DNA from 3 places in the Streptomyces sp. HSS9-12 genome. Region 3 is predicted to be linked to each of the others. Evidence: riboswitches for the same ligand, from Rfam matches in the RefSeq annotation. Region 3 holds a riboswitch; each other region holds the start of a gene.
What was found. A riboswitch is a leader RNA that binds a small molecule or an ion and turns the genes downstream of it on or off. The one in region 3 is predicted to bind cyclic di-AMP.

Region 1 (6,592 bases), on a different contig from region 3:
CCGCGTGCAGGAGTTGACCGACCGGCTCACCGACGGGTTCTGCGAGCGGGGGAGCGCGGACCTGATTCACGAGTTCGCGTTCCCGCTGCCGATCTACGCCATCTGCGACATGCTCGGCGTCCCCGCCGAGGACCAGGACGACTTCCGGGACTGGGCCGGGATCATGATCCGGCACGGCGGCGGGCCGCGCGGGGGAGTGGCCCGATCGGTGAAGAAGATGCGCAGCTATCTCGCCGAGCTGATCCACCGCAAGCGCGCCGACCTCGGCGACGACCTCATCTCGGGCCTGATCCGCGCCAGCGACCAAGGGGAGCACCTCACCGAGGGTGAGGCGGCCGCGATGGCGTTCATCCTGCTCTTCGCCGGCTTCGAGACGACTGTCAACCTCATCGGCAACGGCACGTACGCGCTGCTGCGCAACCCCGAGCAGCGCGGGCGGCTGCACAGCGCCCTCGCCGCGGACGACACCGGTTTCCTGGCGACCGCCGTGGAGGAGCTGCTGCGCTATGACGGGCCGGTCGAGCTGGCGACCTGGCGGTTCGCGACCGAGCCGCTGACGATCGGCGGGCAGAGCATCGCCGCGGGCGACCCCGTACTGGTCGTGCTCGCGGCCGCCGACCGCGACCCGGCGCGCTTCGCGGACCCGGACACCCTCGACCTCGGCCGCCGCGACAACCAGCACCTCGGCTACGGCCATGGCATCCACTACTGCCTGGGTGCCCCGCTGGCGAGGCTGGAGGCGCAGACGGCCCTGGCCACCTTGTTCCGCCGACTGCCCGATCTGCAACTTGCCGTGGATCCGGCGGATTTGCGATGGCGCGGCGGGCTCATTATGCGCGGATTGCGGGCACTTCCTGTGGAATTCTCTCCGCAGAAAAATGGACGAGTATCAACGACGTGACCTCCACGTGATCTTCACTACATCGTGTTGTGATGTGTCCGTGGGCGCCGCTAACTTCGGGCTTCGATTCACTGGCAACATCCGTAACGCGAAAGGCAACCGTATGCGCTCCGGGAACGGTCGACACCGCCGCCCCCGTCAGGCCCCGGCCATCGTCGTCACCGCCGGGGTGACCGGCGCGGGGATCGCGCTGCCGCTGTTCGGCGCAGCGGGCGCGCACGCCGCGGATGCCGAGACCTGGGACCGGGTCGCCCAGTGCGAGAGCGGCGGCATGTGGAGCGCCAACACCGGCAACGGCTACTACGGCGGGCTGCAGTTCGCCCTGCAGACCTGGAACGACTTCGGTGGCCGGGATTACGCCCCGCGTCCCGACCTCGCCAGCCGCTCCGAGCAGATCGTCATAGCCGAGAAGGTGCTCGACGCGGAAGGCGCCAACAAGGCCTGGCCCAGCTGCGCGCTGAAGACCGGACTTGCTCTGGACGACGTCATCCCGGATGTGGACGCAGGCGGTACGCAGTCGTCCGAGCCTGAGCCGGAGCCGGGTTCGACCAGGACTGCCAAGCCCGACAAGTCCGACTCGCACGACGCCGCGCCGTCCGACGAGGCGGACAGCGGAAGCCGGGCGGCGGACCGTACGGAGGAGCCGGGCGGGAACCTCGCGAGCGACTCCCCGGCGCACGCCGAGCCCGGTACCGGCAGGCACCGTGGTGAACCGGCGCCGGAGGACCACAACGGCGAGGCCCGCGACGGTGGCCGGCACGCTTCGCGGGACGGGGGCTCGGGCCGTACGGAGCCCGCGGAAGGCCGATACGTGGTCCGCCCGGGTGACAATCTCTCAGAAATCGCCCAAGAGCAGGCATTCACTGGCGGTTGGCCCGCCCTCTACGCGTCCAACAAGGATCTCATCGGCTCCGATCCCGATCTGATCCTGCCTGGTCAGCGGCTGGTTCTCGACGGCTCTCAGCAGTAGTTCGGGCCAATTCCCCCTGAACTGCCCCGAATGCGAATCGGGATGACATCACCCTAACGGGCGCGGTTGCGCTGTCTGATACCCCCTCATCGGCTCTCACCTGCGGAGATATCTGTTTCTGAGGGGGTGACAGCGGCAGTTGTGGAGAAATGTCAGGCTTTGAACCCTTGATCCGGTGTGCTTAACGTCTGATTGTTCCGCAACAGCGGGCACCGCCGATCGCCACGCCGAATCCTGCCGGGCGTTCGGTGGTCAGTCGAGGCGTAAGCGCCGCAGGCAGGAGCGGGGGACCCAGGTAAGCGCCGTACGCGCCCGCCGACAGCGGCAGGCCGGCCGGCTAGGGGTGAAGCCCAGTGCGGGAGCACTCGGCCGGGCACTCACAGCCCGAACCCGACAGCTCACCTCGCAGGCGTCGGTGAGGAGACCCCGTCATGGTGAATTCCGGCTCCGAGGGCATCAAGCACAAACGCACACACTATTCCCCATTCCTGTCCCGAGACGACGACCCGCGGCCCTTTCCGGCCCCCCGCATCGCCGCCCGCGCTCTCGTCGCCCTCGTCGGTGCTGCCTGCACCGCACTGCTGACCGGCGTCGAGTCCGCCTCCGCCGCCTCCGCCTCCATGTGGGAGCGGGTCGCCGCGTGCGAGTCCGGAGGCAACTGGTCCGCCAACACCGGCAACGGCTACTACGGCGGTCTGCAGTTCTCCCGGTCCAGCTGGGCCGCAGCCGGCGGCACCAGATACGCACCGCGCGCCGACCTCGCCACCAAGGCGCAGCAGATCGCCATCGCCGAAAAGCTGCTCGCGATGCAGGGCCCGCGTGCCTGGGGCTGTGCCACCCGCGCCGGCCTGACCGCCGGCGGCCCGCGCGCGAAGGTCCGCGCCGGGCGCTCCAGTGCCGACCGGGCCGCCCACGCCCGGCCCGCCCGCGTCGACCACCCCCGGCATTCGGTGCGCAAGGCCGGCCGGACGGGCGGCGCGTACACGGTCAAGCGTGGCGACACCCTCTCCGCGATCGCCTCAGCCCACGGCGTCCGGGGCGGCTGGCGCCGGCTCTACGCCCTCAACGACGACGCCCTGGTCAACGCCAATCTGATCCATCCCGGCCAGCGACTCCACCTGGGCTGACAGCGACCCTCCTCGGGACCGCCCTGTCCTGGCCAGCTGTTTCTGCCGTAATAAGGTCCTTTGGGCGCCTTTTCGTCTCGCCGGACGGTCGGTCGGCAGGCGCCGGGCCACAGGGCGGTTAGGCTCATGCCGCAGAGCCACAGAGACACTGCGTTTCAGAGTCAATCCCAGAAGGAGATGCTCGTGCCGTCCATCGACGTCGTCGTAGCCCGGGAGATCCTCGACTCGCGAGGAAACCCAACGGTCGAGGTCGAGGTCGGCCTCGACGACGGCAGCACCGGCCGTGCTGCCGTGCCCTCCGGTGCCTCCACCGGTGCGTTCGAGGCCCTCGAGCTCCGCGACGGTGACAAGAACCGCTACAACGGCAAGGGTGTCGAGAAGGCCGTCCTCGCCGTCATCGAGCAGATCGGCCCCGAGCTCGTCGGTTACGACGCCACCGAACAGCGGCTGATCGACCAGGCGATGTTCGACCTGGACGCCACCCCCGACAAGTCCTCGCTCGGCGCCAACGCCATCCTCGGCGTCTCCCTCGCCGTCGCGCACGCCGCCGCCGAGGCCTCCGACCTGCCGCTCTTCCGCTACCTCGGTGGCCCGAACGCGCACCTCCTGCCCGTCCCGATGATGAACATCCTCAACGGCGGAGCCCACGCGGACTCCAACGTCGACATCCAGGAGTTCATGATCGCCCCGATCGGCGCGGAGTCCTTCTCCGAGGCCCTGCGCTGGGGCGCGGAGACCTACCACGCGCTCAAGGGCGTGCTGAAGGAGCGCGGCCTGTCCACCGGCCTGGGCGACGAGGGCGGCTTCGCCCCGAACCTGGAGTCCAACCGCGCCGCGCTCGACCTGATCGTCGAGGCCATCCAGAAGGCCGGCTACACCCCCGGCCAGGACATCGCGCTCGCGCTCGACGTCGCCGCCACCGAGTTCTACAAGGACGGCGCGTACGAGTTCGAGGGCACGTCCCGCTCCGCCGCCGAGATGACCGCGTACTACGCCGAGCTCGTCGACGCGTACCCGCTGGTCTCCATCGAGGATCCGCTGAACGAGGAGGACTGGGAGGGCTGGAAGACCATCACCGACCAGCTCGGGGACAAGGTCCAGCTCGTGGGCGACGACCTGTTCGTCACCAACCCGGAGCGCCTGCAGCGCGGCATCGACATGGGCGCCGCCAACGCCCTGCTGGTCAAGGTCAACCAGATCGGCTCGCTGACCGAGACCCTCGACGCCGTCGAGCTCGCCCAGCGCAACGGCTTCAAGTCCATGATGTCCCACCGCTCCGGTGAGACCGAGGACGTCACCATCGCCGACCTGGCCGTCGCCACCAACTGCGGCCAGATCAAGACCGGCGCCCCGGCCCGCTCGGACCGTGTCGCCAAGTACAACCAACTGCTGCGCATCGAAGAGATCCTGGACGACGCGGCGGAGTACGCGGGCCGCTCCGCGTTCCCGCGGTTCCGCCCCGCGAACCGGTAAGCAATCAGCCAGGCACGCCTGACGTACGTCCCCGCGCCCGGTCCCGTACCGTGGCCGGGGACGTACGTACGTTGTGACGCAGGGACCAGGCCGACCAGGGGAGGCGACGTGGCCGCGGACCGGGAGCGGTTCTCCACGGCGACCAGGCTGAAGGCGCTCGGTGAGCAGGCGGCCGCTCGCGTCTACCGCGCCCAGTCCCGGGCGCCCCGCCCACGCAGCCGCCTCACCGGCCGCGCCGCGGTGCTCGCCCTCGTCGTGTGCTCGCTCGTCGTCGCCCTCGCCTACCCCATGCGACAGTGGGTGTCGCAGCGCTCGGAGATCGCCGAGCAGCGGCGGCAGGCCGAGCAGGCCCGGGAGGCCGTCGAGAAGCTGCGGGACGCCAAGGCGCGCTGGCAGGACCCGGCCTACGTCGAGCAGCAGGCCCGTGAGCACCTGCACTACGTCCGCCCCGGCGAGACCGGCTACACCGTCCGCGACGGCTCCGCCGGCGCCGACCGGCACCACGACGACCAGCGTGCGGCCGACCGTCCCTGGTACAGCAACCTCTGGGACGACGTCGACAGCGTCGACGGACGCCGCTGAACCCGATCCGAACCGACCGAAGAGATATCTGTCCAGGCATGGAAACGCCCCCGCCCAAGACCGACCCCACCCCGCCCACGGACGCCGATGCCGCCGCCATCGCCGCGCAGCTGGGCCGGGTCCCGCGCGGATTGCGCGCCATCGCGCACCGCTGCCCGTGCGGGCTGCCCGATGTGGTGGAGACCGCGCCGCGCCTCGAGGACGGCACGCCCTTCCCGACGCTGTACTACCTGACCTGCCCGCGCGCCGCGTCCGCGATCGGCACGCTGGAGGCCGAGAGCGTGATGAAGGAGATGACGGCCCGGCTCGCCGAGGATCCGGAGCTGGCCGCCGCGTACCGGGCCGCGCACGAGGACTACATCCGGCGGCGTGACGCGATCGAGGTGCTGGAGGGCTTCCCGAGCGCGGGCGGCATGCCGGACCGGGTGAAGTGCCTGCACGTCCTGGTCGCCCACTCGCTGGCCGCGGGCCCCGGTGTGAACCCGCTGGGCGACGAGGCCATCGCGATGCTGCCGGAGTGGTGGCGCAAGGGGCCATGTGTGGAGTGCCCGTCGAAGGGGGCCGCGGAGTCTGCGCAGTCCGCGGAGTCGCAGGAGGAGGAGAAGTGACCAGGGTCGCCGCCATCGACTGCGGTACGAACTCCATCCGCCTGCTCGTCGCCGACGCCGATCCCCGGACCGGGGACCTGAAGGAGCTGGACCGGCGGATGCAGATCGTCCGCCTCGGCCAGGGCGTGGACCGTACGGGCCGGCTCGCGCCCGAGGCGCTGGAGCGGACCTTCGCGGCCTGCCATGAGTACGCCGAGGTGATCCGCGAGCTCGGGGCCCACAGGACCCGCTTCGTGGCGACCTCCGCCTCCCGCGATGCCGAGAACCGCGAGGAGTTCGTGCGGGGCGTCGTCGGCATCCTCGGCGTCGAGCCCGAGGTGATCAGCGGTGACCAGGAGGCGGAGTTCTCCTTCATCGGGGCGACCAAGGAGCTCGCGGCGATGGAGCAGGGCGCGAAGCCCTTCGACGGAAGGTCGGCGGGCGGTCAGGGGCCGGTCCGTCTGGAGCAGCCGTATCTGGTGGTGGACATCGGCGGCGGCTCCACGGAGTTCGTGGTCGGCGAGGAGCATGTCCGGGCCGCGCGCTCGGTCGACATCGGCTGTGTCCGGATGACCGAGCGTCACCTGGTACACGAGGGTGTGATCAGCGACCCGCCCACGCCCGCCCAGATCGCCGCCATAAAGGCGGACATCGCCGCCGCGCTGGATCTGGTGGAGGAGACGGTTCCCCTGCACGAGGCGCGCACCTTGGTCGGGCTGGCCGGATCTGTCACCACCGTCGCCGGTATCGCGCTCGGGCTGGACGCCTACGACTCGGCCGCCATCCACCACGCGCGGATCTCCATCCAACAGGTCCGGGAGATCACCGAGCGGCTGCTGAGCTCCACCCACGCCGAGCGGGCCGCGATCCCGGTCATGCACCCGGGCCGGGTGGATGTGATCGGCGCCGGGGCGCTCGTCCTGTTGATGATCATGGAGCGGATCGGGGCGGC
Region 2 (6,592 bases), on a different contig from region 3:
CCCGCTGGCCGCTGGGTTTCGTCCGGTTGTCAGTGGGCCAAGGCATCATCGTGACTGTCGGTGTGCGCGGGGGCCGGGAGGAGGAGCGGTGACGTACGACAGCGACGTGCTGGTGATCGGCGGCGGGATCGTCGGCCTGTCGACGGCATACGCGATCACGCGCGCCGCGCCTGGCACGCGCGTCACCGTGCTGGAGAAGGAGCAGGGGCCCGCGCGGCACCAGACGGGGCGCAACAGCGGTGTGATCCACAGCGGGATCTACTACCGGCCGGGGTCCCTGAAGGCGCGGTTCGCGGTGCAGGGCGCGGCGGAGATGGTCAAGTTCTGCGCCGAGCACGGCATCGCGCACGAGGTGACCGGCAAGCTGATCGTCGCGACCGAGCGGTCGGAGCTGCCGCGGCTGCACGCCCTGGTCCAGCGGGGGCGGGAGAACGGCATTCCGGTGCGGGAGCTGGGCCCGGCCCAGATCGCGGAGTACGAGCCGGCGGTGCGGGGGCTGGCCGCGATCCATGTCGGCACGACGGGGGTGTGCGACTTCGGGGCGGTGGCCGCGCGACTGGGCCGGCTGGCCCAGGATGCCGGGAGCGAGATCCGGTACGGGGCCGAGGTGCGGACCATCGGGCGGCGGGCCTCGGCGGTCGCGGTGCGTTTGGCGGACGGGTCGGTGCTGCGGGCGCGGGCGCTGGTGAACTGCGCGGGGCTGCACTGCGACCGGGTGGCGCGGCTGGCGGGCGATGAACCAGGCATGCGGATCGTGCCGTTCCGGGGTGAGTACTACGAGCTGGTACCCGGCCGTTCCGATCTGGTGCGGGGCCTGGTCTATCCGGTGCCGGATCCTGCCTTTCCGTTCCTCGGCGTGCATCTGACCCGGGGCATCGAGGGCTCGGTCCACATCGGGCCCAACGCGGTGCCCGCGCTGGCCCGGGAGGGGTACGACTGGCGGACCGTACGGCCCGCTGAGCTGGCGGCGACGCTGGCGTACCCGGGCTCGTGGCGGATCACGCGCCGGCACTGGCGGTACGGCGCGGGCGAGCTGCACCGGTCGTTGTCCAAGCGGGCTTTTACGGAGGCCGTGCGGCGGCTGCTGCCGGAGGTGACGGCGGCGGATCTGATTCCGGCCCCGGCCGGGGTGCGCGCTCAGGCGGTGCTGCCGGACGGAACGCTCGTCGACGACTTTCTCTTCGCCGAGTGGCCTCGCATGGTGCATGTGCTCAATGCGCCGTCGCCGGCCGCGACCGCTTCGCTGCCGATCGGGCGGGAGGTGGCCCGGAGGGCGCTTGCCGCGCTGGGGGCGGCGGTGAGCGCGTAGGCGCGCGGGCGCGGGGTGCGCGGGCGCGGGGTGCGCGGGCGCGGGGTGCGCGGGCAGCGGGGTACGGTGCGCGGGCCGGGGTTGGGGGCTGCCGCCGTAGAATCGGACATTGTGTCTGAGCCGAGTATCTTCCCCGCACCCCTGCCCGCCGACGGTGACGACCGGCACGCGGCCGGGGCGTCCGGTCTGCCCGCGCGCTCGGCGGAAGAGTCGGTGCGCAGCCCCGGGAAAGGCTCGAAGGAAGGCAAGCAGCTGCTGTTCCCCGGTGGGCCGGCCGCCGACCCGGCGGGCTCGCACCATGAGCGGCGGATCCGTAGCTTCCGGCCCCGGCGCGGGCGGGTGACCGTCGGACAGGCCGAGGCACTGCGCCGACTGTGGCCGAAGTGGGGCCTGGACATCGATGGCCAGGCCCGGCTGGACCTCGGTGAGCTGTTCGGCGACCCCAGCATGCCCGTCGTCCTGGAGATCGGCTTCGGCATGGGCGAGGCCACGGCCCAGATGGCCGCCGCCGACCCCGGTACCGGCATCCTGGCCGCCGATGTGCACACCCCCGGCCAGGGCAACCTGCTGAATCTCGCGGAGCGGAACGGCCTGTCCAACATCCGGGTGGCGAACGGCGACGCGATCATCCTGCTGCGCGAAATGATCGAGCCCGGTGCCCTCGCCGGGCTGCGGGTCTTCTTCCCTGACCCCTGGCCGAAGAAGCGCCACCACAAGCGACGTCTGATCCAGCCGGAGTTCGTCGAGCTGGCCGTCTCCCGGCTGCGGCCCGGTGCGCTGGTGCACTGCGCGACCGACTGGGAGCCGTACGCCGAGCAGATGCTCGAGGTGCTCAGCGCCAACCCCGATCTGGAGAACACCCAGCCGGATGGCGGCTACGCCCCGCGTCCCGACTTCCGTCCGCTGACGAAGTTCGAGAGCGCGGGCCTCGACAAGGGTCACGTCGTCCACGACCTGTTGTTCGTACGGCGCTGACGCGAGCCGGCGTGATGGCGTACGGCCCGGCGCCTCTGTGACCTTGGCCGGAGTCCTGGGCTATCGCACCGGTGCGTCCCCGCCCCTGGTTAGGGTCGACAGGTGCATCCGTCTCCGCTTCCACAGCATCCGCCGGTGCCGACGTACCAGGCGCAGCCGCAGTTCGACGCCGTGCCCGAGCAGGCACAGTGGCGGTACCGCCCGCGTCGGCCGCTGTGGGACAGCAAGGTGCTGCGCGTCGGCGCGCTGGGTACCCTGCTCGCGCTCTCCGGTCTCGTCATCCTCGCGCTCGTCCGGCAGGAGACCGGTACCGAGGGCTTTCTGGTCGGGCTCGGGCTGGCCGTGCTGCCCCTGCCGCTGCTCATCGGCGTCTTCCGCTGGGTCGACCGCGTCGAACCCGAGCCATGGAAGAACCTGCTGTTCGCCTTCGCCTGGGGGGCCTGCGCCGCGACGCTGGTGGCGATCATCGCCAATGGGTTCGCATCGGAGTTGATAGCGACCCGGGTGGGAGAGTTCTCCCGCAGCGAGGCCGACACCTGGAGCGCCGCCGTCGTCGCCCCTGTCGTGGAGGAGAGCGCGAAAGGCGCCGCTGTGCTGCTGCTGTTCGTCTTCCGCCGCCGTGACTTCGACGGCATCGTCGACGGCGTCGTCATCGCCGGAATGACCGCCACGGGCTTCGCCTTCACCGAGAACATCCTCTATCTCGGCAATGCCTTCGGCGAGGATCAGGCGGTCGGCTCGTTCGGCCTCCAGTCGGTCACCGCCGCGACCTTCTTCATCCGCATCGTGATGTCGCCGTTCGCCCACCCGCTGTTCACGGCGCTGACAGGGATCGGCTTCGGCGTCGCGGCCCTGGCCGCGACGCGCCAGCGCGCCCGCCGCATCCTCGCGCCGCTCGCCGGGCTGCTGACGGCGATGGTGCTGCACGCCGTCTGGAACGGTTCCGCCACGCTCGGCGGACTGGGCTTCCTCGCCGTCTACGGCATGTTCATGGTCCCGGTCTTCGGCCTGCTGACCTGGCTGGTGATCTGGTCCCGGGGCAACGAGCTGAAGACCGTACGCGGCCAGCTTCCCGCGTATGTGGCAGCGGGCTGGCTGGCGCCGCCGGAGACGTACGCACTGTCCTCGATGAAGGCCCGGGCGCTGGCCCGCAGTGTCGCGCGCCGCGCCCACGGGCCGGCGGCGGCCCGTGCGGTGGCCGAGTACGTGGGGTTCGCCACGGCCCTGGCCTTTCTGCGGCAGCGGGCGCACCGGGGGGCGGCCGGGGCGGACTTCGCCGCCCGGGAGCAGGAGTTGCTGCACCACTTGTGGCAGCGGAAGGACGTGGCGCAGCCGGCGCTGGTGCAGGCGGCGGCGGTGACGGTCCGGCCGTGGGGGCCGCAGGGGGTGCCGTACGGGATGCCGCCGGGGTCTCTGTACGGAGCGCCCTCCGGGTACGGGCCCTGGCCGACGACCGGGCAAGGACCGGGCCCGTACCCGGCCCCAGGGCCCCACACTTCCGGCCCGTACTCGGCCCCGCCGCCAGGAGTCGGCCCCGGGCCGTACCACCCTCAGTCCCCCTACGGACGGTACGGCGCGCCCGGCAGCTGACGCCTGCGGCCGGGCTTCCGCCCCAGGCCCCGGAAATTGGGCGGAGCCCTGAACCGGGATCGGTCAGGCCGAGGCCGTCGTCAAGGTGTTCAGTTCCGCCTCCGTGAGGCGGAGGTCGGCCAGGGCCAGCAGCGCCGGGAGTTGTTCGACGGTCCGCGCGCTGGCGATGGGCGCCGCCACCGTCGGCTGCGCCGCCAGCCAGGCCAGGGCCACCGTCGCGGCCTCCACCCCGTGCGCCCGCGCGATCTCGTCGAGGGCCGCGAGCACCCGCCGCCCGCGCTGTCAGCCATATGTGACATCAACACCCCGGTGACACCGGCTGTTCCAGCATCACCGGGGGCCGAAGGGCCATGACCGTCAGGGGTTCAGACCGTGCTGACGCAGCCAGGGCATCGGGTCTATCGGGGAGCCGCCACCCGGCCGTACCTCGAGGTGGAGGTGCGGGCCGGTGACATTGCCGGTGGCGCCGACGCGGCCGATGACCTCGCCCGTCGACACCTGGCCGGACGACTGCACGATCGACGACAGATGGCAGTACCAGATCTCGGTGCCGTCGCTGAGCTTGAGCACGATCCGGTAGCCGTACGAGCCGGCCCATCCGGCCTCGGTGATGGTGCCGCCGTGCACCGCCTTCACCGGGGTGCCGGTCGGCGCCGCGAAGTCCTGTCCGGTGTGGTCGGCGGACCACAGGTCGCCCGCCTGGCCGAAGCCGGCCGTGAGCGTGTACGAGGACGTCGGCAGGGTGTAGCTGGCGGCCAGCTTGGCCAGCCGCTCGGCCTCGGCCTTGCGCCGGGCCTCCTCCGCCGCCTTCCGCCGTGCCTCTGCCTCGGCCGCCTTCCGCGCGGCGTCTGCCTCCTCCTTGCGCTGCGCGGCCTGCGCTGCGGCCTGCTTGGCCGCCGCCTCCTCGGCGGCTTCGCGCTGAGCCTCATCGGCGGCGGTCTCCTGCTGCTCGGCCTGGCGCATGATGCGGGCCCGCAGCGCCTCGCCGGCGCCGGTGCCGTCCGCCGCTTCGTCGGTGGTGAGGCCGGCCTGGGTGAGCGGGGCGGCCGCGGTGTTGTCCGAGGAGTCCGGCATCAGCTGTCCGATGCCGGGCAACTGGCCCGCGTCCGGGAACTCGTCCGCGACGTGCGAGAGGTCCGGCATGGAGATGGGAAGCGGAGGCCGTTCCTTGGCCGAGGCCATGCCGCCCGCGCCGACCGCGGCGATCATGCCGACACCGAGGACGGCGCCGCTGCGGGCCATGCCTCCCCCGCGCTGCTTGGCGACGCGGTGCCTGCCGCGCACCGGGGCAAGGCTTTCGGCGGTCGGGTTCCACTCGCCGGGGGCCGGGTCGTCGCTGAAGCCGTAGTCAGCGGGTTCGTCGAACCAGGGCTCGGGGGCAGGGGGCTTGGACGCCACGCGGGCGCACTCCTTTCCTTCCTTCTCGCCTACCGGGTTAGCTGACGGGTTCGGAGCAGGAAGGTCTCCTACGGGCCCCTCCGCGGGAGGCGCCCGATTCACCCCTGGGTGGTGGTTCCCCGGTTCCCTTGGTGCTGGTGTTACTGCTGTTTCTGGATCTTGTCTTGGGTGGTGCTCGTGCGGGATTCGGCGATTGCGCACGGCGCCGCCTCTTGTGGCGGCTGTGACGACCGCGCTGCGTTATCGAACGTTAATAGACCCGGGTGCCGAATTCCAAGCTGTTCCCGTAATCCCTACGCGTTCCGGCCAGGACTTAAATGGACAAGAGTGGCGCTTTCCGGGCGACTTGATCGTCCAGTGGAAAACCAGTCACCGCTGATTGTTGGTCAGTCGTTATCCGGAGCGGCGCCAGTCGATCACGCACCGTGAGACGAGCCGACGGGCCGGTCCCCCGACGAACCGCGCGTCAGCCCCACCGTCCGGCGGCGCACCGGCTGCCGCTCCCCCGGCCGGCTGACCGCCAGCAACGCCATGTCGTCCGCGGCCGCCCCGCCCGTATGCCGCGCCACGTCCTCGACGATCGCGTCGAGCAGGGCGTCGGGGCCGGGAAACTGCCGGCCCCGCAGCCTCTCCTGCACGTCGTAGAACTCGCCGTCCTCGTCCCGGGCCTCGGACACCCCGTCCGTGTACAGCAGCAGCGTGGCGCCGTCCGGAAAGGGGAACTCCTCCACCCGGTCCTTCTCCTCGCCCAACTCCCCCATCCCCAGCGGCAGCGCGGGCATTCCCGGCCCGGTGTCGCGCACAGTGCCGTCCGGGAGCAGCAGCAGTGGCGCGGGGTGGCCGCGGTTGAGCAGCCACAGTGTGGGCGCGCCGACCGGCACCTCGGCGAGCACGGCCGTGGTAAAGCCCTCGAACCGGTCGTGCCCGTCCCGCCGCGCAGCCTCCCGCTGCAGCGCGTGTTCCAGCCGTACGGCGACGGCCTCCAGGGTCGGCTCGTGCTCGGCGGCCTCCCGGAAGGCGCCAAGGGCGATCGTCACCATCTCCACCGCCCCCAGCCCCTTGCCCCGCACATCGCCCACAACCAGCCGCACGCCGTACGGGGTGTCGTGCACCGCGTAGAGATCGCCGCCGATCCGGGCGTCCGCATGAGCCGCCACATAGCGCGCCGCGATCCGCAGGCCGCCGATGCGCTCGTCGGGCATCGGCAGTACGGCCCGCTGCGCCGCCTCTGCGATCCCGCGCGCCGAGGCGAGCTGCCGGCCGCTACGGCGCACCACGCGGTTGATGAACAGCGCGAGCACGACCACCGTCAGGATGGTG
Region 3 (6,592 bases):
GAAGCGGTCGTCGAGGGCGTCGACATGACCGGTGCGCCCGTACGGGTGGCGGGCACCGGCTTCTTCGCGCGCTGTCTGCAGCATGAGACCGACCACCTGGACGGCGGGCTGTTCACGGACCGGCTGACGGGGCTGCGCCGCCGCCGGGCGCTGCGGGCGGCGGCCCGCCGTGCGGATTGAGCTTCCCAGGGCCGCAGGCCGGCCGCCGCGCGCGGTCAGAATCCGGGGCCGCCCAGGCGGTCGCCGGCAGCGGCGAGGCGCCCCCACAGCAGGTCCGCAAGAGCCTGCACCAACTCCCCCCGGGAACACGGCCGTTCGCGCAGCCACCAGTCCCCGGCCGCGTGCATCATCCCGACGATGCCATGCCCCCAGACCCGCGCCAGCTGGACCCCGCCCGGCCCGAGGTCGACCCGCTCCGCGATGATCTGAGCCAGCTCCTCGCCCATCCGCCGCAGCAGGGGAGAGGAGTGACGGCCCACGTCGAATCCCTGCTCGGCAGGCTGAGTCTCCTCGGAGGGGTGCATGAGGAAGCGGTAGACCTGGGGCCGCGCTTCGATGGCGGCGAGATAGGTGTCCAGGGTCGACTCGACGCGCTCCCGCCGGTCGGTGGGAGCGTCAAGGGCCGCACGCAGGCCGGCGAGCAGGCCGTCGGTGTGGCGCTCGGCCAGGGCCCGGTACAGACCGCCCTTGTCGCCGAAGTGCCGGTAGAGGATCGGCTTGGTGATGCCCGCCTCGGCGGCGATGGCGTTCATCGACGCGCCGGGGCCGTCTCGCATCACCACCCGGTCGGCGGCCTCCAGCAGTTCCTTGCGCCGGCGCTGGGCCGCACGCTGCTGATCGTCCCGCTGACTGGTCTCCATGATGCTTCTCCCCGCCCGTGTCTTCCTTGGTGCCTGCGCAACGTAACACTTGGCCTTCCCGGGGGACGGTGCGCGGACGGAGTTGACAGGCGTCACCGACCGGCAACAGACTCGTGTTACCCAGGGTAACAAGCAGGTGGAGGCGTCATGGCAGAGTTCACGCTCGATCTCAACGAGGACCAGAAGGCGGTCCGGGACTGGATTCACGGCTTCGCGGCGGATGTGATGCGCCCGGCGGCCGCCGAGTGGGACGAGCGCGAGGAGACGCCCTGGCCCGTGATCCAGGAGGCCGCGAAGATCGGCCTGTACTCCCTCGACTTCTACGCCCAGCAGTTCTTCGACCCCACGGGCCTTGGTATCCCGATGGCCATGGAGGAGCTCTTCTGGGGTGATGCCGGCATCGGCCTGTCCATCGTCGGTACGGGGCTGGCGGCGGTCGGCGTCCTCGCCAACGGCACCGAGGAGCAGATCGGCACCTGGATCCCGCAGATGTACGGCGACACCAACGATGTGAAGGTCGCGGCCTTCTGCTCCTCCGAGCCCGATGCCGGCTCCGATGTCTCGGCGATGCGCACCCGCGCCGTCTACGACGAGGCCAAGGACGAGTGGGTGCTCAACGGAACCAAGACCTGGGCGACCAACGGCGGCATCGCCAACGTCCACGTCGTCGTCGCGGTCGTCGATCCCGAGCTGGGGGCCCGCGGCCACGCCTCCTTCATCGTCCCGCCGAACACGCCCGGCCTCTCCCAGGGCCAGAAGTTCAAGAAGCACGGCATCCGGGCCTCCCACACCGCCGAGGTCGTCCTCGAGAACGTGCGCATACCCGGCCACTGCCTGCTGGGAGGCAAGGAGAAGCTCGACGAGCGCCTGGCCCGCGCCCGTGAGCGGGCCCGTACGGCCAAGGAAGGCGGGGGGAGCGTGAAGAACGCCGCCATGGCCACCTTCGAGGCCTCTCGCCCCGCCGTCGGCGCCCAGGCCGTCGGTATCGCGCGTGCGGCGTACGAGGTCGCCCTGGACTACGCGCGGACCCGCGTCCAGTTCGGCCGCCCGATCATCGACAACCAGGGCGTGGCCTTCCAGCTGGCCGATATGCGCACCCAGATCGACGCGGCCCGCCTCCTGGTGTGGCGGGCGTCCTGGATGGCGGCCACCGGCAAGGCCTTCACCTCCGCGGAGGGCTCGATGTCGAAGCTGTACGCCGGGGAGGTGGCCAAGAAGGTCACGGCTCAGGCGATGCAGATCCTCGGGGGCAACGGCTTCACCCGCGAGTACCCGGTGGAGCGAATGCACCGCGATGCTGCGATTTACACCATTTTCGAGGGAACGAGCGAGATCCAGCGTCTTGTCATCGCTCGCACTCTCTCGGGGCTGCCCATTCGCTGACCAGTGCGGGCCGTCGTGGCGGCGGGTCGCATACCGACCCGCCACCTGACGGCCTGTCAGTTCATGGTGGGATCTTCTATGGTCATGGAACTCGCCTCTATGGGGCGACCCTTCATGGCAAAGACCTTTCTATGGCCTTCTTCTCGGCAAACCGAACTCCACGACCAAATCGGTCATTCCGCTGTCCGGTGACTGATATCACAACGCGCTTTGGCGGAGATGTGACGCCGGGCACTTGAAAAGTGCCTTTCCCGTCAACTTCGCAGTTTTACCAGCGAATATGAGCGTTAGTCGGCAGCAGTACATATCGCTCTCGGGTCACGATCGGCAGCATAGCGTGACGGAATGCCGAGTTGATCTGCGAAATGGGGATTCGGCGGGATGCCGGCTACTTGTCCCAAAGAATTTCCTGCGCTTAGTTTTCTCGTCGCCGCCCAGTCGACCGGGGTGGCACCCATCCGCCGGAGCGCCGAATCCTGCCGCCGGCTGGGGGAGACCACAAACGCACCACGGCAGGAGCGGGGGAACCAGGTAAGTGCCGTACCGCGCCATCCGCACGGTCCGGCTTGGGGTGAAGACGCGCCGCAGCACCTGACGCTGCTTTATGCGCGGCCGGGCAACTCCAGCCCGAACCCGACAGCTCACCTCGCAGGCGTAGGAGAGGAAGTACCTATGTCTGCACGCGGACGTCATCGCCGCCCTCGTTCCAGCCGCTTCTCCCGCGCCTCGCTCGCCGCCGTCGCCGTCGGGGGCGCCGGTCTCGCCCTTCCGCTGCTGGGTACGGCCACCGCGCAGGCCGCCTCGGTGGACACCTGGGACAAGGTCGCGGAGTGCGAGAGCAGCGGCAACTGGAGCATCAACACCGGCAACGGCTTCTTCGGCGGTCTGCAGTTCACGCAGTCCACCTGGGAGGCCTTCGGCGGCACTCAGTACGCCCCGCGCGCCGACCTGGCCACCAAGGACCAGCAGATCGCCATCGCTGAGAAGGTCCTCGCCGTCCAGGGCCCGAGTGCCTGGCCGGTGTGCTCGGTCAAGGCCGGCCTCACCCAGGGCGGCCCCGCCCCGGCCGCCCCCGCCAAGCCCGCCGCCGAGCCCGCTGCCAAGCCCGCCGCCAAGCCCGCCGCCGAGCCCGTGGCGAAGGCCGCTCCGGCTCCGGCCGCCCAGCTGAAGAAGGGCCAGTCCTACACGGTCGTCCACGGCGACAGCCTGTGGCGGATCGCCACCACCAAGCACGTCGAGGGCGGCTGGCAGAAGCTGTACCAGGAGAACCGCGAGGTCGTCGGCGGCAACCCGAACCTGATCCGTCCGGGCCAGAAGCTCGCTCTCCCCGGCGTGTCCCAGGCCGCCGCTCCGGTGCAGCCGAAGCACGAGGCCCCCAAGCCCGCCGCCAAGCCCGCGCCCGCGCCGAAGCCGGCCGTGAAGCCCGCCGCGAAGGCGGCTGCTCCGGCTCCCGCCTCCGGCTTCAGCGCTCCGGTCGGCAACGCTGTCCTGGGTACCGGCTACCACGTTGCCGGCAGCCACTGGTCCAAGGGCTACCACACCGGTGTCGACTTCCCTGTCCCCACCGGCACCCCGGTGAAGGCCATCGGCGCGGGTGAGGTCGTCTCGGCCGGCTGGGGCGGCTCGTACGGCAACCAGGTTGTCATCCGGCTCGCCGACGGCAAGTACGCCCAGTACGCCCACCTGTCCGCGCTGTCCGTCCAGGCCGGCCAGAAGGTGACCGGCGGCCAGCAGCTCGGCCTCTCCGGCTCCACCGGCAACAGCACCGGTCCGCACCTGCACTTCGAGGTGCGCACCACCCCGGACTTCGGCTCGGACATCGACCCGCTCGCCTACCTGCGCGCGCACGGCGTCTCCATCTGAGGAGCCGATCCGAGGACTCCCCTGGCCCAAGGCACGGGGGACCGACCCTGACCGAGGCGCCCACCCCCGCACTGCCGGAGGTGGGCGCCTCGTCGTGTCAAGTTCCTTGATACGAATGGACCTTGGTGCTCTGCGATACATGCCGGCGGATCGATTCCGTGTCGCGGCCCGTAGTCATGCTCCTGCCAGTTTCTCGGCGTAATTCCCTGATCGCAGCTGGTGAAGAATTTTCGGGATCAATCAATGGGCCCCGCAATTCGTGCTTCTGTTGACAGGAAAATCAGCCGGGATGAGGATCGATGGAAGCCGACTCTCGAAAGCCAGGCTCGGATGACGAACTGAGGCGGCAGCCGGCGCAGGACTCTCACGGTGTCGGGGACCGTGCGGCGACGACGAGCGCGTCCCGATAGTTGGGAGGCGGACAGATATGCAGCTCGCGACCCCTCTCGATGTGCAGACCACGATCTCGGGCCGGGAAGCCGTGATCGAGGTGGCCGGGGAGCTGGACATCGACACCGCCCCTGTCCTGCGACTGGCCATCTCGGAATGCACGCATGAGCCGCTGGACGACCTCGCCATCGATATGGGGGGTGTGTCCTTCTGTGACTGCTCGGGCCTGAACGCTCTGATCCACGCCCGCACCTGGGCACGCGACGCCGGGGTGCGGTTCCGGCTGCTCAATCCGCGCCGACAGCTGGCGAACCTGCTGACGGCCACCGGCACGGCACAGCTGTTCCGGACGCCCGGCGAGCCGCCGGCCGAGGACGCCGTACTCCCGCCCCGCACGCCGCCCCAGGAAGTGCGAACCTTCCCATGATCGAATGCGCGGACTTCCCGCTGGAGATACCCCTCGATCCCGAGGAGGGGGCGATGGACCGGGGACTGGCGCAGCTGGCGGAGCAGGTGGCTTCCTGCAACCCGCTGTGCTGCGGCGCGGCGGCCACGGTGAGCGTACGGTACAGCGTCCTGGCGGGGGACCACGAGCCGGTGGCGGCGGTCACCCACCCCGATCTGTCGGCCCTGGTGTCGGTGCAGTGGGAGACCGCGGACGGGCCGATACCGGTCGCGCTGGAGACCGGGCATCCGGCGGCGGCGGAGGATCTGCTCTACGACGAGCGCTGGCCGGTGTACCGGGCCAAGGCGCTGGACGCGGGCGTGCGCTCCAGCACGACCCTGCCCTTCCGGCGGCAGGCCCTGACAGTGACCCTGACCGTCTACGCCTTCCGCCCCGGCCTTCTGGACGGCGCGGCACAGGGCGTCACCGCGCTGCTGGGCGACCTTGCGACCACCGGGCTGGTACGCGACCACCAGTACCGCCAGGTCCTGGCCGAGATAGCCCAGCTCGACACCGCGCTGCGCTCGCGCCCGGTGGTGGACCAGGCATGCGGCATCATCATGCACGTACTGGCCTGCGGCCCCGATACGGCCTTCTCGCTGCTGCGGCGGATGTCCCAGCGCACCAACCGCAAGTTGTCGGAGCTGGCCGAAGCGCTGGTCCGTACGCGCGGGCGCGGCACCGAGCGGGAAATCGTCCAACTGGCGGAGCGGCTGCACCTGGCGGAAGGCGTGGGCGACGGCGCCGGGGCTCCGGTCGGCCGGCGTGGCGCCCCGCCGGCGACGGCCCCCCATGGGCGGCTGCGGCCGGGAGGCCTGCGTACCCCTGCGTCTGCTGCCTCGGGGGGCTCCGGCCCAGGCTTCAGGGCTCGCGACGGCTGACCCTGCCGCCCTCGTCAGTCCTCGCCGTTTGCGCCTCCCTGTCGACCCCGCCGCGCGGAGGGGCGCGGTCGTCGTTGCGTTGCTGTGGTGATAATCGGGATTGTTGTTACATTCGCCGCAGATGGGGAACTCGGGGTCACAGGCGCGAGCCGGGGGGCGCGTGGAGGTGATGGCGGTGAACCATGGGCGGCTTACCCGCCGCGAGCGGCGGGCCCTTGAGGAGATAGAGGCCGACCTGCGGCGCGACCGGCGGCTGGACCGCAAGCTGCGCACGCTGAGCCCGGGCATCTGGGCCCGGACCCGGCAGGTGGTGTTCCGGCCGCGCGTCACGGTGGTGGCCGCGCTGGTGCTGCTGTCGTTGTGCCTGCTGGTGACCGCGGTGCTCACCTCCGCCCCGGCGGTGATCTGGTCCTTCGCCGGGGTGTGGGCGGTCACGCTGGTGGTGTCTTTCCACATCCTGTGCCGGTGGACCGAGTCGGACGTGCGCGGATACCGGGGCCGTCGGTACCGGAGCGACCGGTACATGGACGACGAGGACTTCGGTCCGCCGCCCTGACTGGACGCCTCCCTAGCCGAGCCGCCCTGACTGGACGCCTCCCTAGCCGATGGGCGGACGGCTCCACTCGCCCAGCCCCGGCAGCAGCGACTCCGGCCGTGCGGGCAGCGTGCGCACCCGCACCCCCGTCGCATGGTGGACGGCATTGGCCACGGCGGCGGCCGTGCCGACGATGCCGATCTCGCCGACGCCCTTGGCCCCCATCGGATTGAGG

Region 1: linked by a shared signal. The riboswitch ahead of ACY34J_RS15350 (transglycosylase family protein) and the one ahead of ACY34J_RS03475 (transglycosylase family protein) in region 3 are both predicted to bind cyclic di-AMP.
Region 2: linked by a shared signal. The riboswitch ahead of ACY34J_RS22580 (M23 family metallopeptidase) and the one ahead of ACY34J_RS03475 (transglycosylase family protein) in region 3 are both predicted to bind cyclic di-AMP.

Annotation. Positions count from the first base shown of each region.
Region 1 is NZ_JBUEGC010000024.1:86,590-93,181, forward strand. Features, by position in the region: gene ACY34J_RS15340 (cytochrome P450 family protein) at 1-901, shown strand, start outside; gene ACY34J_RS15345 (transglycosylase family protein) at 1,005-1,871, shown strand; cyclic di-AMP (ydaO/yuaA leader) riboswitch at 2,130-2,298, shown strand; gene ACY34J_RS15350 (transglycosylase family protein) at 2,303-2,998, shown strand; gene eno (phosphopyruvate hydratase) at 3,182-4,471, shown strand; gene ACY34J_RS15360 (FtsB family cell division protein) at 4,580-5,053, shown strand; gene ACY34J_RS15365 (DUF501 domain-containing protein) at 5,092-5,661, shown strand; gene ACY34J_RS15370 (Ppx/GppA phosphatase family protein) at 5,658-6,592, shown strand, end outside.
Region 2 is NZ_JBUEGC010000047.1:14,935-21,526, forward strand. Features, by position in the region: gene lhgO (L-2-hydroxyglutarate oxidase) at 89-1,309, shown strand; gene trmB (tRNA (guanosine(46)-N7)-methyltransferase TrmB) at 1,523-2,284, shown strand; gene ACY34J_RS22570 (PrsW family intramembrane metalloprotease) at 2,420-3,874, shown strand; partial or broken gene ACY34J_RS22575 (aldo/keto reductase) at 3,938-4,156, opposite strand; gene ACY34J_RS22580 (M23 family metallopeptidase) at 4,232-5,272, opposite strand; cyclic di-AMP (ydaO/yuaA leader) riboswitch at 5,285-5,422, opposite strand; gene ACY34J_RS22585 (PP2C family protein-serine/threonine phosphatase) at 5,689-6,592, opposite strand, start outside.
Region 3 is NZ_JBUEGC010000004.1:74,876-81,467, reverse strand. Features, by position in the region: gene def (peptide deformylase) at 1-180, shown strand, start outside; gene ACY34J_RS03485 (TetR family transcriptional regulator) at 216-860, opposite strand; gene ACY34J_RS03480 (acyl-CoA dehydrogenase family protein) at 1,008-2,243, shown strand; cyclic di-AMP (ydaO/yuaA leader) riboswitch at 2,737-2,913, shown strand; gene ACY34J_RS03475 (transglycosylase family protein) at 2,916-4,106, shown strand; gene ACY34J_RS03470 (STAS domain-containing protein) at 4,534-4,923, shown strand; gene ACY34J_RS03465 (ANTAR domain-containing response regulator) at 4,920-5,822, shown strand; gene ACY34J_RS03460 (DUF3040 domain-containing protein) at 5,992-6,378, shown strand; gene ACY34J_RS03455 (xanthine dehydrogenase family protein molybdopterin-binding subunit) at 6,421-6,592, opposite strand, start outside.